Regions from separate parts of the Sphingopyxis sp. 550A genome, predicted to be linked through region 1. Evidence: predicted binding sites of a transcription regulator. Region 1 holds the regulator's gene; each other region holds the start of a gene.
What was found. The regulator LexA, encoded in region 1, represses DNA repair genes until DNA is damaged. The targets are predictions, from matches to a motif close to GTTCCNCNCTTGTTCT.
Positions count from the first base shown of each region.

Region 1 (5,090 bases):
CTGCGGCGCGCGCAGGCGGATGACGTGCGGGGCCGCGGGGTCGCCGTCGTTGCGGTCGCGCCACGGGCTGCGGACGCGGAAGGGGACGCGCTTTTCCTGCGCTTCGGCGCGCATCGCCGCGAGTTCGTCCTGCGTCAGGTAGCAGCGATAGGCCGCGCCCCTGGCGAGCAGGTCGTGCGCGACCTCGGCATGGCGCGGCGCGCGCGCGAACTGGAAGACGGCATCGCCGTCCCAATCGAGATCGAGCCATTTCATCCCGTCGAGAATCGCGTCGATTGCGGCGTCGGTCGAGCGCGCGCGATCGGTATCCTCGATGCGAAGCAGGAACTTGCCGCCATGGTGGCGCGCGAACAGCCAGTTGAACAGCGCGGTGCGCGCACCGCCGATGTGCAGATATCCGGTCGGGGAGGGGGCGAAGCGCGTCACCACGTCGGCGCCCGTTGCCTCGGGGGTCGCTTCTGCCAGATTGGTCGGGTTTTCGGTTGCCACTGCGGCCTCTTTCACTCAATTTGCCGTTCCGGTCAGGGGGATCGGGACGGAGGATCGGGGCAGCCCCTAGCATGGCGGCAAGGTCGCTTCAAACGCCCATGTTCGCGCACGCGATTACGGTCCTCCGTGGGCTTCCGGAGCGCGCCGAGGCATGGCTCGATGTCGAGCGCGAGCGGATCGGGCTCTGGCTTCCAGTCGCGTTCGGCGCCGGGATCGCCGCCTGGTTCGCCATGCCGACGATGATGCAGTGGATCGGGTTGCTTTTCCTGCTCGCCGCAGGAGCGCTTGTCGGGGTGCTGACGGGGTGGCAGCGACGGTCGGGCCGTATCGCGGTGGTCGGCTGTGCGGTGATGGCGGCAGGGCTGCTGCTGATCTGGGCACGCGCGGCGTGGGTCGCGGCGCCGGTGCTCGCGCAACCCGCGGTGACCGCCTTTTCGGCCAGGGTCGAAGCGGTCGAGCCGCAGCCCGCGCGCGAGCAGGTGCGGCTCATCGTCCGCCCGCTACGGCGGCCCGACCTGCCGCCGCGGGTCCGGCTGACGCTTCGCGGCGATGGCGGCAGCATCGCGCCGGGCGAATTCATCGGGCTCCGCGCGCGGCTGATGCCGCCACCGACGGCGAGCCTGCCGGGTGGATATGATTTTGCGCAGCGGGCGTGGTTCGACCGGATCGGCGCGGTCGGGACGGTGCTCGGCGATGTCGCGCGGTCGCCCGGAGAGCAGCACGGTAGCCAGCCGTTGCGCGCGCGGCTCAGCGCGCATATCCACGAACAGGTCGCGGGATCGCCGGGCGGGATCGCGGCGGCGCTGGTCACCGGCGATCGCGGCGCGATATCGCCCGAGGATGACGAGGCGATGCGCCGCGCAGGGTTGGCGCACCTGCTGTCGATCAGCGGGCTGCATGTGACCGCGGTGATCGGCTTTGCGATGCTCGTCGCGATGCGGCTGTTCGCACTCAGCGGGCGGCTGGCGCTGGCGGGATATGTGCTGCCGATCGCCGCCGCGGCGGGCGCGCTGGCGGGGGCAGGCTATACGTGGCTCGCGGGCGCCGAAGTGCCGACGCTGCGTTCGCTGATCGCGGCGCTGCTCGTCCTTGTCGCTTTTCTGATGGGGCGCGAGGCGTTGACGTTGCGGCTTGTGGCGGCAGGCGCGCTGATCGTGCTGTTATGGCGTCCCGAATCGCTCGCGGGGCCGAGTTTTCAGCTCAGCTTCGCGGCGGTGACTGCGCTCGTCGCGCTTCACGAAAGCCCGGCGATGCAGCGCTTCCTCGCGCGCCGCGACGAAGTGCTGCCGCTGCGATGGGGGCGGGCGCTGGCGGGATTGCTGATCACCGGGCTGGTGGTCGAACTGGCGCTGGCGCCGATCGCACTGTTTCATTTCCACAAGGCGGGGCTTTACGGCGCGCTCGCCAATGTCGTGGCGATCCCGCTCACGACCTTCGTCATCATGCCGATGGAGGCGGCGGGGCTGCTGTTCGATAGCGTCGGGTTCGGCGCGCCCTTCTGGTGGGTGGCCGATCACGCGCTGCGCCTGCTCATCGCGCTTGCGCACGCGGTGGCCGACACGCCGGGGGCGGTCGCGACGCTGCCGAGCTTTCCGCGTTGGGGCTTCGCGCTGACCGTTGGCGGCGGGCTCTGGATCCTGATCTGGCGGACGCGCTGGCGTTGGGCGGGGGCGGTGCCGCTAGCGATCGGGATCGCGGCGTTGCTCGCGCAGCCGCGCCCCGATCTGCTCGTCACCGGCGACGGGCGCAACATCGCGGCGGCGGTGCCCGGCGGCGGCTATGCGCTGCTGCGCGACCGCGCGGGCGATTTCGTGCGCGATGCGATGAGCGAGGCGGCGGGGATCGACGCGCCGCTGAGCGCGCTCGCCGATCTCGACCATGTCGAATGCAACGCCGATTTCTGTCGCTGGCATCAGGGCGCCGACGGCGTGCAACGCGTCATCCTCGCCTCGCGGGGCCGTGACCGGATCGAGGGCGCCGAGATGGCGGCCGCCTGCGCCGCGGCCGATGTCGTGATCAGCGATCGCTGGCTGCCGCGCGAATGCATCGGGCGCTGGCTGACGATCGACCGCGACAGTCTGGCGCAAAGCGGCGGGCTGGCGATCTACCTGGGGAGCAGGCCGCGAGTCGTCGCCGCGCTACGCGCGGGCGACGAGCATCCGTGGCGCCGCCCCGACCAGCTCAGTGGTAACGACGAAGCAGTCCCGAAAGACGCCCTTGCACCATGACGCGCCCGGCTTCGTAGCGCTGCGGCTCATAGGCGCTGTTGGCGGGATCGAGCCGGATCATCTTACCCTCGCGGCGGAAAAATTTGAGCGTCGCGTCCTGCCCGTCGACCAGCGCGACGACGATGTCACCCTCGCGCGCGGTGTCGGCTTTCTGGATCAGCGCATAATCGCCGTCGAAGATGCCCGCCTCGACCATCGAGTCGCCCGACACTTCGAGCGCATAATGCTCGCCCGCGCCGAGCAGCGCGGCGGGAACCGCGAGCTGGTTGTGATCCTCGAACGCCTCGATCGGTACGCCCGCAGCGATCTTGCCGTGCAGCGGCACCTCAATGATGTCGTTCGCGGCGATCGGGCGCAGCGCGGGGGCGGGCTTGCGCAGCGGGACGATATTGTCGCGCTCGCTTACGACGGGAGCCTTGGCGCCTTCGGGGGTCTTGAGCACCTCCAGCGCGCGGGCGCGATTGGGGAGGCGGCGGAGAAAACCCCTTTCTTCCAAAGCGCTTATCAGGCGATGGATACCCGATTTCGACTTGAGGCCGAGCGCTTCCTTCATCTCCTCGAACGACGGCGAGATCCCGCTCGCGTCGAGGCGCTGTTGGATGAAGTGGAGCAGTTCATGCTGCTTGGCGGTCAACATCGCTTGTTCTCCATGATGCCCCGAATGGACCGGGCGCCGGACATAGGGAGAACGATAGTGGAACAAATCGGAACTTGTCAAGCGATGTCGATATAATCGGCCAGTTCGCCGGTGGCTTTGGCGGGTGCGCCGATCTCGCGGATCAGCAGCGCGTCGGCTTCGGCGAGCGGGAAGGTGCGGCCGCTGTCCTGCCCATCGAACAGCATGAGGCGCTCGCCGTCGCGGCGCGCGCGCAGATAGTCGCGCCGCGCGCCGCCGGGGCCAAGCGCGGTCGCGAGTGGCGCTCGCCGGATTCCGGGCAGTGGGTCGCGCGCGCCGGCGAGATGGCGGACGAGCGGGAGCAGGAACAGGGTCGCGGTGACGAAAGCCGACGATGGATTGCCGGGCAGACCGAGCAGCAGCGCGTCGCCGATGCGACCCGCGATCAGCGGCTTGCCCGGCTTCATCGCGATCTTCCAGAAATCGACGCGCCCGCCCGCATCTTCGAGCGCGCCGCGGATATGGTCATGATCGCCGACTGACGCGCCGCCGACGGTGACGATGACGTCGTGACGTCGCGCCAGATCCTTGAGAACACGCGCGATCATCGTCCGGTCGTCGCGCATGTGCAGCGGCAGGCCGACGTCGGCGGGTTCGCGCGCGAGCAGCGCCGCGAGCATCGGGCCGTTGCTGTCGGGAATCTGGCCGGGTGCGAGCGTGCGGCCCGGCTGCACCAGTTCGTCGCCGGTGGTCATGATCGCGACGCGCGGGCGCGCACCGACCGCAAGCTGCGCTGTGCCGCCCATGATCGCGGCGGCAATCGCGCCCGGGGTCAGGCGCGTTCCGGCGGCGAGGAGTCGGTCGCCCGCGGCGAAATCGCTCGCGCGGGGGCGAATATGCTGGCCGCGCGCCGGCGCATCGCCGGTCAGAGTGAGCACTGTCTCCTCGGTGGCGGCATTTTCCTGGATGAGGATAGTGTCGGCGCCATCGGGAAGCATGGCGCCGGTGAAGATGCGCGCCGCCTGGCCCGCGCCGAGCGGTGCGGACGGCGCGGCGCCTGCGGCCACCTCGCCGGTGATCCGCCATGGGCCGGGAAGATCGTCGAAGCGGATCGCATAGCCGTCCATCGCCGACAGCGGCGCCGCGGGCTGGTCGCGTTCGGCCGCGATGTCCTGTGAAAGATAGCGGCCAAGAGCTTCCGAAAAAGCGATAGTTTCCGGCGCGAGCGGCGGGCGCAAGGCGAGCAGGCGCGCCTGTGCCTCCTCGACGGCAAGCAGGCCGTTCATGCGGCGCGCCAGTCGCCCGAGCGGCCGCCGCTCTTTTCGAGCAGACGGATATCGCTGAGGATCATCGCGCGGTCGAGCGCCTTCGCCATGTCGTAGAGCGTCAGCAGCGCGACCGAGACGGCGGTGAGCGCCTCCATCTCGACCCCGGTCGGGCCGGTCGTTTCGGCCGTGGCGCGGACCGAAACGCCGGTGTCTTCCCAGTCGAATTCGACCGAAACCTTGGTGAGGGCGAGCGGATGGCAGAGCGGGATCAGGTCGGACGTGCGTTTCGCGGCCATGATGCCCGCGATCCGCGCGGTCGAAAGGACGTCGCCCTTGGGCGCGTTGCCGCTGCGGATCGCGCTCAGTGCCTCGGCCGACATGGCGATGCGACCGCTCGCGACGGCACGGCGCCGGGTGGCGGGCTTGGCGCCGACATCGACCATATGCGCTGCGCCGCTGTCGTCGAGGTGAGTCGGTTTGCTGGTCATC
Region 1 covers NZ_CM131615.1:1,568,822-1,573,911, forward strand. Annotated here, with positions in the region: gene gltX (glutamate--tRNA ligase) at 1-489, opposite strand, end outside; gene ACVENA_RS07605 (ComEC/Rec2 family competence protein) at 588-2,717, shown strand; gene lexA (transcriptional repressor LexA) at 2,671-3,354, opposite strand; gene ACVENA_RS07615 (molybdopterin molybdotransferase MoeA) at 3,432-4,619, opposite strand; gene moaC (cyclic pyranopterin monophosphate synthase MoaC) at 4,616-5,089, opposite strand.

Region 2 (5,090 bases), 970 kb from region 1:
CAGAGTCTTGCCCACCGCGTGGCGCGCGAGCAGCGTCGCCGATGCCTGCCCCAGCGCGCACGCCTCGACATGCATGCCGATGCCACTCACCCGGCCGCGATCGTCGGCGTCGACGTCGAGGATAATCGCGCTGCCGCAGAGTGGCGCGCGCATCGATATGCGGTGGCGCGCGCCTTCGCGCGGCGGGAAATCGACCGACCCCACCGCGAGCGCCAATATGTCGCGATTATAGAGCGCGCTGCTCATGGCGCGCTCGCATCCGCCGCGGCCTGCTTGTCGGCGTCCGCCTGCGCCGACCGCGCCTCGGCCCGCCGCTCGGCGATCACCTTGCTCAGCGCCGCGCTGGTCGCGCTCAGCGCCGGATAGGTGCGGCTGTCCGTCATCCACGCCGGGCGCTGCGCGTTGCCGTAGCCGATGTCGTAAAGCAGCGTCGCCGCCATGAAGAGCAGGGTCGCGACGATCAGCCCCTTGACCGCGCCGAAGCCCGCCCCGAGCCCGCGATCGAAGCCGCCGACCAGCGAAGCGCGGCTGCGCTGCCCCATCGTCCGCGATCCCCATTTGGCGAGCGCGAAGACCCCGCCGAACAGGATCACGAAAGCCAGCATCGCCGCGCCGCCGGGCGCCTCGATCCAGCGCGCGACGAAATCGGTGACGAGCGGGTGGAAAAAGCGCACCGCGAGGATCGCGAGGACCCAGGCGAGAAGCGACGTCACCTCCTGCACCAGCCCGCGCAGGAAGCCGAGCACCGCGCCGCCGCCGACGAGAGTCAGCACGATGATGTCGAGGGCCGTCAGATTTGCCATCGGACCGCAATCCAAAAATCACGCATGAAATACAACCGTTCGTGCTGAGCTTGTCGAAGCACCGTCCTTTTCTCCTTCCGGCCAGAAAGAACAGCCCTTCGACAAGCTCAGGGCGAACGGAATAACTTGATGTCAGCCGATCTAGTCACGCCCGAGCATCAGATCAACCAGTTCGCCCAATCGGGCAAAGCCGGTGACGCCGATCCCGTTCACGCCTTTCATGCCCTTTGGCCCCCAACCACTCGAAAGGCCCAGCTTCGCGGCCTCGCGGAGGCGCAGCGCGTCATGGGCGACGGGCCGGATTTCGCCCGACAGCGACAATTCGCCAAAGACGATCGCGTCCGACGGCACCGGCCGCTCGCTGAACGCCGAAATCAGCGCCGCCGCGACCGCGAGGTCGGCAGCGGGATCGGTGAGGCGATAGCCGCCCGCGACATTGAGATAGACTTCGGCCGCACCCATCTGGAGCCCGCAACGCGCTTCGAGCACCGCGAGCACCATCGCGAGCCGCCCGCTGTCCCAGCCGACGACCGCGCGACGCGGCGTCGCGCCGCTGGCGAGCCGGACGGTCAGCGCCTGCACCTCGACCAGCACCGGCCTTGTGCCTTCCAAGGCAGGGAAGACCACCGATCCCGGTACGTCGCGGCCGCGATCGGTCAGGAACAGGCTCGACGGGTTGGCGACTTCGCCGAGCCCTTCCTCGCCCATCGCGAACACCCCGATCTCGTCGGTGCCGCCGAAGCGGTTCTTGACCGCGCGGAGGATGCGATAAAGATGGCTGCGCTCGCCCTCGAACGCCAGCACGGTATCGACCATATGTTCGAGGACGCGCGGCCCGGCGATCGTTCCGTCCTTCGTCACATGCCCGACGAGCACGATCGCGGCGCCGCTGTCCTTGGCGTAGCGGATCAGCTCCTGCGCGCTCGCGCGGACCTGGCTGACGGTGCCGGGGGCGCTATCGATCAGGTCGCTGTGCATCGTCTGGATCGAATCGATGACGACGAAATCGGCGGTGCGACTATCAAGCGTCGCGAGGATATCGCGCACCGACGTCGCGCTCGCCAGCGCCACCGGCGCATCGCCGAGCCCCAGCCGCTGCGCGCGCAGCCGCACCTGCGCCGCGGCCTCCTCGCCGCTGATATAGACGACCGACTTGCCCGCCTTCGCGAGCCGCCCCGCCGCTTGCAAGAGAAGCGTCGATTTGCCGATCCCCGGATCGCCGCCGATCAGCGTCGCCGACCCCGCGACGAAGCCGCCGCCCAGCGCCCGGTCGAACTCAGCGATACCGCAGAGCATCCGGTCGGGCATGACGCTGTGCGCGTCCAGCGTTTCGAGCGCCAGCGTCCGCCCGCCGCGCGACAGGTCGTGCTTGGCCGAAAAGACGGTTTCCGCCGCCTCTTCGACCAGCGTGTTCCACTCGCCACAATCGGCGCATTGCCCCTGCCAGCGATAGCTGACGGCGCCGCAATTCTGGCAGACATATTGGCGTTTCGCTTTGGCCATGCGGCTTCGCATAGTCGGAACAAAGATGGAACGCCAGCAGATTATAAGTTCGTCATTGCGAGCGGAGCGAAGCAATCCAGGGCGGCTTGTCGCGCCCTGGATTGCTTCGCTCCACTCGCAATGACGGGGAAAGGGCTCTAGGGGATCAGCAACACCCGAATCACCCATCCAGCAGGAACGCCCGCGCCATGAAATTCTTCGCCGACACCGCCGAAATCGCCGACATTCAGGAACTCGCCGCGACGGGCCTGCTCGACGGGGTGACGACCAACCCGTCGCTGATCGCCAAGTCGGGGCGCGACTTCAAGGAAGTGACGAAGGAAATCTGCGCCATCGTCGACGGCCCGGTGTCGGCCGAGGTCGTCGCGCTCGACCATGAAACGATGATGAAGGAGGCGGAGATTCTCCGCCGGATCGCCGACAATGTCTGCATCAAGGTGCCGCTGACGATCGACGGGCTCAAGACGTGCAAGGCGCTGACCGGCGACGGCACGATGGTCAACGTCACCCTCTGCTTCTCGGCGACGCAGGCGCTGCTGGCGGCGAAGGCGGGCGCGACCTTCGTCTCGCCCTTCGTGGGCCGCCACGACGACAATGGCTTCGACGGGATGCAGCTCATCGCCGACATCCGGCTGATCTATGACAATTATGCTTATGGCACCGAAATCCTGGTGGCGAGCGTGCGCCACGGCATCCATGTCCTCGAAGCCGCGAAGATCGGCGCCGACGTGATGACCGCGCCGCCGTCGGTCATCAAGGGGCTGTTCAAGCATGTCCTCACCGAAAAGGGCATCGAAGGCTTCCTCGCCGACTGGGCCAAGACCGGCCAGTCGATCTGACCCACACGGAGGATTAGATTGCGGTGTGTCCCCGCGAAGGCGGGGACCCAGAGCGTTACAATGCCATTGTAGTATTCGCCGCTCTGGGCACCCGCCTTCGCGGGTGCGCACGCTTGTTGGAGCACGCCCGTCCTTTCCAGTTGACGTAAACGTCAACTCGCGCCGATACTCGCCCGAAAGGGAGAGATTCGCATGACCGACACCGCCGCCCCCGCCGTCCTTACGACACGCAACGGCCATATCCTGACCATCACGATCAACCGGCCCGAGGCACGCAACGCGGTCAACGCCGCGGTCCATGTCGGCATCGGCACCGCGCTCGACGAGGCCGAGGCCGACCCCGACATCCGCGTCGTCATCATCACCGGCGCGGGCGACAAGGCCTTCTGCGCGGGCGCCGACCTCGTCGCGCTGTCGCGTGGCGGCGCGCTCCAACCCGACGACAAGGCGCAGCAGGCGTGGGGCTTCGGCGGCTTTGCCGCGCACCCGATCTCGAAGCCGGTGATCGGCGCGGTCAACGGCTTCGCTTTCGGCGGCGGCTGCGAGCTCGCGCTGATGTGCGACCTAATCGTCGCCGCCGAAAATGCGCAGTTCGGCCTGCCCGAGGTCAAGGTCGGGCTGTTCGCGGCGGCGGGCGGCGCCTTCCGCATCGTCAAGCAACTGCCGCCGAAGCTGGCGATGGAGCATCTGCTCACCGGCGATCCCTTCGATGCCGCGACCGCGCTGCGTTACGGTTTCGCGAACCGCGTCGTCCCGCTCGCCGACCTCATGCCGACCGCCATCGCGCTCGCCGAGAAGATCGCGGGCAACGCGCCGCTGTCGGTGCAGGCGTCGAAGCGCGTCGCCCTCAGGATGCAGGACGGACAGATCGCCGGCGACGACGCGCATTGGGCCGACAACAGCCGCGAGCGCCGGGCGCTGATGGCGAGCGAGGATGCCCGCGAAGGCCCACGCGCCTTTGCCGAGAAGCGCAAGCCGGTGTGGAAGGCGCGCTGAGATGGGCATGACCGATCCCGAGCGCATTCCCGTCATCATCGGTGTCGGGCAGGTCAACGACCGCCCCGACGACCCCGATCAGGGGCTCGACTCGCTCGGTCTGATGGTCGAAGCCTTGAAGGTCGCGGCGGAGGACGCCGGCGTACCGCTCGCCGACATCGACAGCCTCGCGATCGTCGACCAGATCAGCTTTCACCATCTCGGCAAGCTTTGCGAACCGCTCGCCGCAGCGATCGGCGCCAGCCCCGCGATCAATTACCAGTCCGCCGCGCCGCACGGCGATACGCCAGTGCGCCTGCTCAACGAAGCCGCGAACCGCATCGGCGCGGGCGAAGTGAAACTGGCGGCGGTCGTCGGCGGAGAAGCGCTGCGCACCGCTGCGGGCCGCGCCGCCAAAGCCGCGAGCGGCGAGGACAAGAGCTATAACGCAGTGCGTCAGGTCGCGACGCGCCGCGAACCCAATTATGCGCAGAAGCATGGGCTGTCGGCGCCGGTCGACGTCTATCCGCTCTACGAGAATGCGACCCGCGCGGCATGGGAACAGAGCCTTGAGGACGCACAGTTCGAAAGCGCCGAAATCTGGTCGCGCTTTTCCGAGGTCGCGGCCGAAAACCCCGGCGCGTGGATCAGGAAGCCCGCGAGCGCGGCCGACATATTGAAGGTCGACGACCGCAACCGCCCGATCGCCTTTCCCTATTCGAAGCTAATGGTCGCCAATTCGTCGGTGAATCAGGGCGCGGGTTTTCTCGTCGCCAGCCTCGCCGAAGCGCGCCGCCGCGGCATCGCCGAGGATCGCCTCATCTATGTCGGCATGGGCGCCGCGGCGAAGGAACCCGCGAGCATCCTCCGCCGCGACCGCTACAACGGCAGCGTCAGCATGGAGACGTCGATCACGCGGACGCTCGCGCTCAATGCCATGACCGCCCAGGATTTCGACTGCGTCGAGCTT
Region 2 covers NZ_CM131615.1:594,827-599,916, reverse strand. Annotated here, with positions in the region: gene ACVENA_RS03020 (iron-sulfur cluster assembly scaffold protein) at 1-246, opposite strand, end outside; gene ACVENA_RS03015 (CvpA family protein) at 243-803, opposite strand; gene radA (DNA repair protein RadA) at 945-2,306, opposite strand; gene fsa (fructose-6-phosphate aldolase) at 2,495-3,145, shown strand; gene ACVENA_RS03000 (enoyl-CoA hydratase-related protein) at 3,338-4,141, shown strand; gene ACVENA_RS02995 (acetyl-CoA acetyltransferase) at 4,143-5,090, shown strand, end outside.
Region 2: radA (DNA repair protein RadA) is a predicted target of LexA. The motif match lies at 2,323-2,338, and genes of this name have one in related genera.

Region 3 (5,090 bases), 2.2 Mb from region 1:
GATTGAGGATGCAATCGCCCTTCTGCGCGCGCCGATTGCCGGTCGAAAGCAGCCGGGTCAGTCGCCCCCAGCCGTGGCGGCTGACGGGGTAGGCGACGATGTCGGGGGTGCCGTCGGCGAAGGCGAGCCGTGCCCCGACCACCAGTCGGAAACCCTCTACCATCGCGGGCTTCTTGACCTGCAAATCCTTCAGAAAGGCCCACGCCCGCACCACCCCCGCGACGCTGTTGCGGTCGGCGATGCCGATGCCGCTCAGGCCGAGGTTGAGCGCTTCCGCGACCATCTCGGCGGGGTGCGAGGCACCGCGCAGGAAGCTGTAGTTGGTCGCGGCGACCAGTTCGGCGAAGCCGGGTTCGGGCGGCGCCTCGCTCATGCGAACAGCCCGTGGATATACCAGCGCGGATCGCCCTTCTCTTCGTAAAGCCCGTGGCGGAACAGCCAGTAGCGGCGACCCTGGACATCCTCGACGCGATAATAGTCGCGCGTCAGCCCGCCATTGTCGCGGCGGCGCCACCATTCGGCGGCGATGCGCTCGGGCCCTTCGTAACGGCGCACCGCATGGGTGGCGCGTCGCCAGCGGAACTGGTGCGGCGGGCCGTCGGGGACCTCGGCGATCACCTCGATCGGCTGCGGCGGGTCGAAGAGGTGGAAGGGGCGCGTCGGCGGTTCGCCGGCTTCGGGCGCGGGCCAGGGGGCGGGCGGCGGCGCGTCGATTGCGGGAAGCGCGAGCTGCGCCTGCTCGGGAATATGCGTGTCGGCGCCGCGCAGCCGCTGGACACGGCCGCGGCCGAGCCGCGTCGTCATGCGGTCGACAAGCTCGTCCAGCGCCGCCCCCGAAGCCCGCCCCGCCCCGCCTTCGAGTTTGAGCTGATTCGCGCCGAGCGGGTCGAACCGCGGCACCGTCAGACGGATCATGTCGAAACCGAAGCCCGGATCGAGCGGATCGGCGAGTCCGTCCATCCGTTCGGCGAACAGGCGCATGACGAGCCCGGCGTCGCGCGTCGGGTGCCCCGTCTCGACCTCGATGCCGCGCGCGAGGCCGTCGCTGCGAAAGAAGGTCGCGCGGAAATGGCGTCCGCCCTTGCCGCGAACGGCCAGCGCGTCGATCGCTTCTCCGGCGAGTTCGGTCAGCACCTTGGTCGCATGGGCAGTGCTGCCCAAGGGTTCGGCGAAGCGACGTTCGACCATCACCGGCGGCGGCGCGATGCGTGGATCGAGCGGGCTTGGCGCGTCGCCGAGGATACGGCGCAGCGCGGTTGCGGCACCGGCGCCGAAGCGCGCAGCGATATTCGCCATCGGGCGGCTTGCGAGGTCGCCGATCGTCTTCAGCCCCGCGCGGACGAGCGTGACCGTCGCCTCGCCGTCGAGGCCGAGCGACGCGACGGGCAGCCGCCGGATCGCCGCCGCCTCGTCGGGGGCGGGCGGCGAGGGGTAGCGCGCGAGCGCGCGGGCGGCGTCGGCCGTATCCGCGAAAGCGTGGCGCAGCGTCATCCCCAGCCGGTCGAGCCGCCTCTCCAAGTCGGCGGCGATTCCGGCCTCGCCGCCGAACAGATGCTCGGCGCCCGCGATGTCGAGGATCAGCCCGTCGGGCGCATCGAGCGCGACGAGCGGCGTGTAGCGCGCGCAACCCTGCGCGATCCGGTCGAGCCAGGCATGATCGGCGACCGGATCGTGCGGTACGATGGCAAGATCGGGAACGCGCGCCCGCGCGTCGGCGAGCGGCATGCCGGGGGCGAGCCCGAGGGCGTGGGCACGCGGGTCGACGGCGGCAAGACGGAGCGCGCCGCGCTGTTTCTCGGTAAAGGCGAGCGGGGCGTCAGGCGGCCGCGGCGCCGTGCGGCAGAACCGCTCGGCGGGCAGCCACGGGAAGAAGAGCGCCAGATAGCGCCGCTTCCCCGAAGCGATTTTGGTCATGGTTCCAGTCCAGTCGCCAGCGCCCGCCCGCGGGACCGGCGCGCCAGCGAAGCAGTTCGAGGTCGAAGGCGGGGGCGCCGGGAGCGTCGGCTTCAAGCGCCTGCGACGGGGCGGCGACGACGCTCCAGCGCGTTTCGGCGACGCTCGGCGCGGGTGTGGCATTGAGGCGGAGCATCAGCAGCGTCGCTCCGGCATCGCGCGCGCCGAGGGCGAGGCGGCGGCCCGCGGTGAGGTCGAGCAGCGGAAATTTCCCCCAGCTTTCGACGATCACCGCCGCCGACCCCGCGCAGCGGATCGCATCGTTCGCGCAGGCGAGCAGCAGCTTGGGGTCGAGAGCCTCGATGAGCAGCAGGCGGCCCGGATCGCCGCCGAGTTCGGCGATGCCGGGGGCATAGATCGAACCGGCGCGCCGCGTGGCGTCGGTGGTGCGCAGCCAGATCAGCGGCGCCATGCCCGGCGTGCGGAGCGCGAGCAGCGCGGCGAAGGCGGCGGCGCTCGTCGCGTCGAGTGCGTCGGCGGCGAAAAATTCATGCACGCGCCCCGCCGCGAACCCGCCGCCGAGCGCTTCGTCGAACGCGGCGCAGCCGCTCGCGAGCCCGCCGCCCGCCGGACGGCTTGCCGCACCGCCATCGGCGGCGAGCCGCGCGACGCGACGGCGCAGCGCGGCGAGTTGAGGAGACGACTCGCGCATATTTGTTCCTGATATGTTCTTATAGCGCTTTGTCGCTGGCGCTTGTCAAGGCGGCGGGTGCCGCGTCGATTGATCTCACGCAAAGGCGCAAAGGTGCGAAGACTTTTGGCCGCGAGGGCGGTTTTCAGAGAGTCTCACACAAAGACACAAAGAGGGCAGTTGCCGCCGCAGCGTCGCTTTAATCGTCATTTGAGGAAAATGGGCCGGACTTCGTCCGGCCAATCCCGAATTAACCACGGTACGTCCGGATGCAAATTATGCGGGTGCAACTGCCCTCTTTGTGTCTTTGTGCGAGATTTTCTTCTTCGCGCCTTTACGCCTTTACGCGAGATCAATCAGCGCGCCGCCGCGTCGGGCGCGGCGCCGCTGTCCCCGCCCAGGGCGCGGAACAGCGCGATTCGCGTTTGCACGAGCAGCAGGCCCGTGCCGATCTCGCTGCGCCGCGCCGCATAGAGGCTGCGCTGCGCGTCGAGGCTGGAAAGGAAGCTGTCGACGCCGCCCTTGTAGCGCGCGTCGGTGAGCATCGCGGTGTCGGCGGCCGCCTCCGTATTCGCGGCGGCGGCGCGGACGCGTTCTGAAATCGTGCCCTGCACCGCGAGCGCGTCGGCGACGTCGCGGAAGGCAGTCTGGATCGCGCCCTCATAACTCGAAAGCGCAGCGTCGCGCTGCGCCTTGGTGACGTCGACCCCGGCGCGGCGGCCGCCGAAGTCGAAGATCGTCGTGCTCGCGTCGCCCCCCGCCGACCAGTTGAACGATCCCTTGTCGAACAGGCTCGACAGCGCATCGCTCGCGAAGCCGAGCAGGCCGGTCAGCGAAATCGTCGGGAACAGCCGCGCGCGCGCGACGCCGATGTCGGCGTTGGCGGCGCGCAGGCGATATTCGGCCTCGATCACGTCGGGGCGGCGCAGCAATATCTGCGAACTGACCCCGGCGGGAAGCTGGACGACGCCGGGCGTCACGTCGGAAAGGCCCGCGGGGAGCAGCGCGGAGTCGAAATCGGCGCCGACGAGCAGCCGGATCAGATTTTCGTCCTGCGCGAGCGCGGTCTGCTGCTGCGCGATCGAATCCTCGGCGGTCGCGAGAATCTGTTCGGCCTGGCGCAGGTCGGTGCGCGGCGCGACCCCGCCGTCGAGCCGCGCCTTGGTCAACCGCACGCTTTCGCGCGCGTTGGCGGCGGTATCCTCGGCGATCTTGAGCAGGTCGCGGTCGGCACCATAGCCGGCCCAGATGTCGGCAAGGTCGGCGATCAGCGCGAGGCGGACGGTCCGCGACGCGGCTTCGGTTGCGAGCGCGCTGTTGCGGTCGGACTCGGCGGCATTGGCGAGGCGGCCGAACAGGTCGAGCTCGAACGCGGTGACACCGCCGCGGAGCGAGAAATCGCCGCTCCCGTTTCCGCTTCCCCCGCTGTCGGAATAGCCTGCGCCGGCGCTGACGCCGAGCGCGGGAAACTGGCCCGCGCGGCTGACCCGCGCCTGCGCGCGGGCGGCGGCGACATTGGCATAGGCGGTGCGCAGGTCGCGGTTATTCTCCAGCGCCCGGTCGACGAGGGTCTGCAGGCGCGGATCGGTGAAGATCGTCTTGTACGACAGGATCGGCAGCGCTTCTTCGCTCTGAAGAAGATAGGCGTCGCCCACCGGCCAGCTTTGCGGCACCGGCGGCGGGGGAAGCACTGTCTTCGGCGCGAGCGAGCAGCCCGCCAGCAGGATCGGAAGCGCGATCGGGAGCCCGCGTTTCATGCCCTCACCTCCGCGCTGCCGTCTTTCTTGCCGAAGCGCTGGCGCGCCGCCGCGAGCCCGTCGCGCACGCCGCGGCGGACGAGCACGAAGAAGAGCGGGATGAAGAAGATCGCGAGCAGCGCCGCGGTCAGCATCCCGCCGATCACCGCGGTGCCGATCGCGACGCGGCTGTTCGCGCCCGCGCCGGTCGCGATCGCAAGCGGCAGCACGCCGAAGATGAAAGCGAAGCTGGTCATCAGGATCGGGCGCAGACGGATGCGTGCCGCCTCGATCGCCGCCTCGATCACGCGCTTGCCCTTTCGTTCCTCCTGCTCGGCGAATTCGATCATCAGGATCGCATTCTTTGCCGCGAGCCCCATCGTCGTCAGCAGGCCGATCTGGAGGTAGACGTCGTTTTCGAGCCCGCGCAGCGTCACCGCGAACACCGACCCGACGAGGCCGAGCGGGATGATCAGGATGACCGCGAGCGGGATCGACCAGCTTTCGTAGAGCGCGGCGAGGCAGAGGAAGACGACGAGCAGCGACAGGCCATAGAGCAAGGGCGCCTGCCCCGACGCCTGCCGCTCCTGATAGGAGGCGCCCGCCCAGGCGACGCTGGTGCCGGGGATTTGCGCGGCCATTCGCTCCATCTCGTCCATCGCTTCGCCCGAACTGGTGCCCGCGGCGGGCTGTCCCGAGATTTCGAACGCAGGAACGCCCTGAAAGCGCGAGGTGCTGGACGGCGTCGTCGACCAGCCGATGTTGGAAAA
Region 3 covers NZ_CM131615.1:3,751,513-3,756,602, reverse strand. Annotated here, with positions in the region: gene ACVENA_RS18105 (error-prone DNA polymerase) at 1-373, opposite strand, end outside; gene ACVENA_RS18100 (Y-family DNA polymerase) at 370-1,914, opposite strand; gene ACVENA_RS18095 (ImuA family protein) at 1,817-2,605, opposite strand; gene ACVENA_RS18090 (efflux transporter outer membrane subunit) at 2,941-4,341, opposite strand; gene ACVENA_RS18085 (efflux RND transporter permease subunit) at 4,338-5,090, opposite strand, start outside.
Region 3: ACVENA_RS18095 (ImuA family protein) is a predicted target of LexA. The motif match lies at 2,610-2,625, and genes of this name have one in related genera.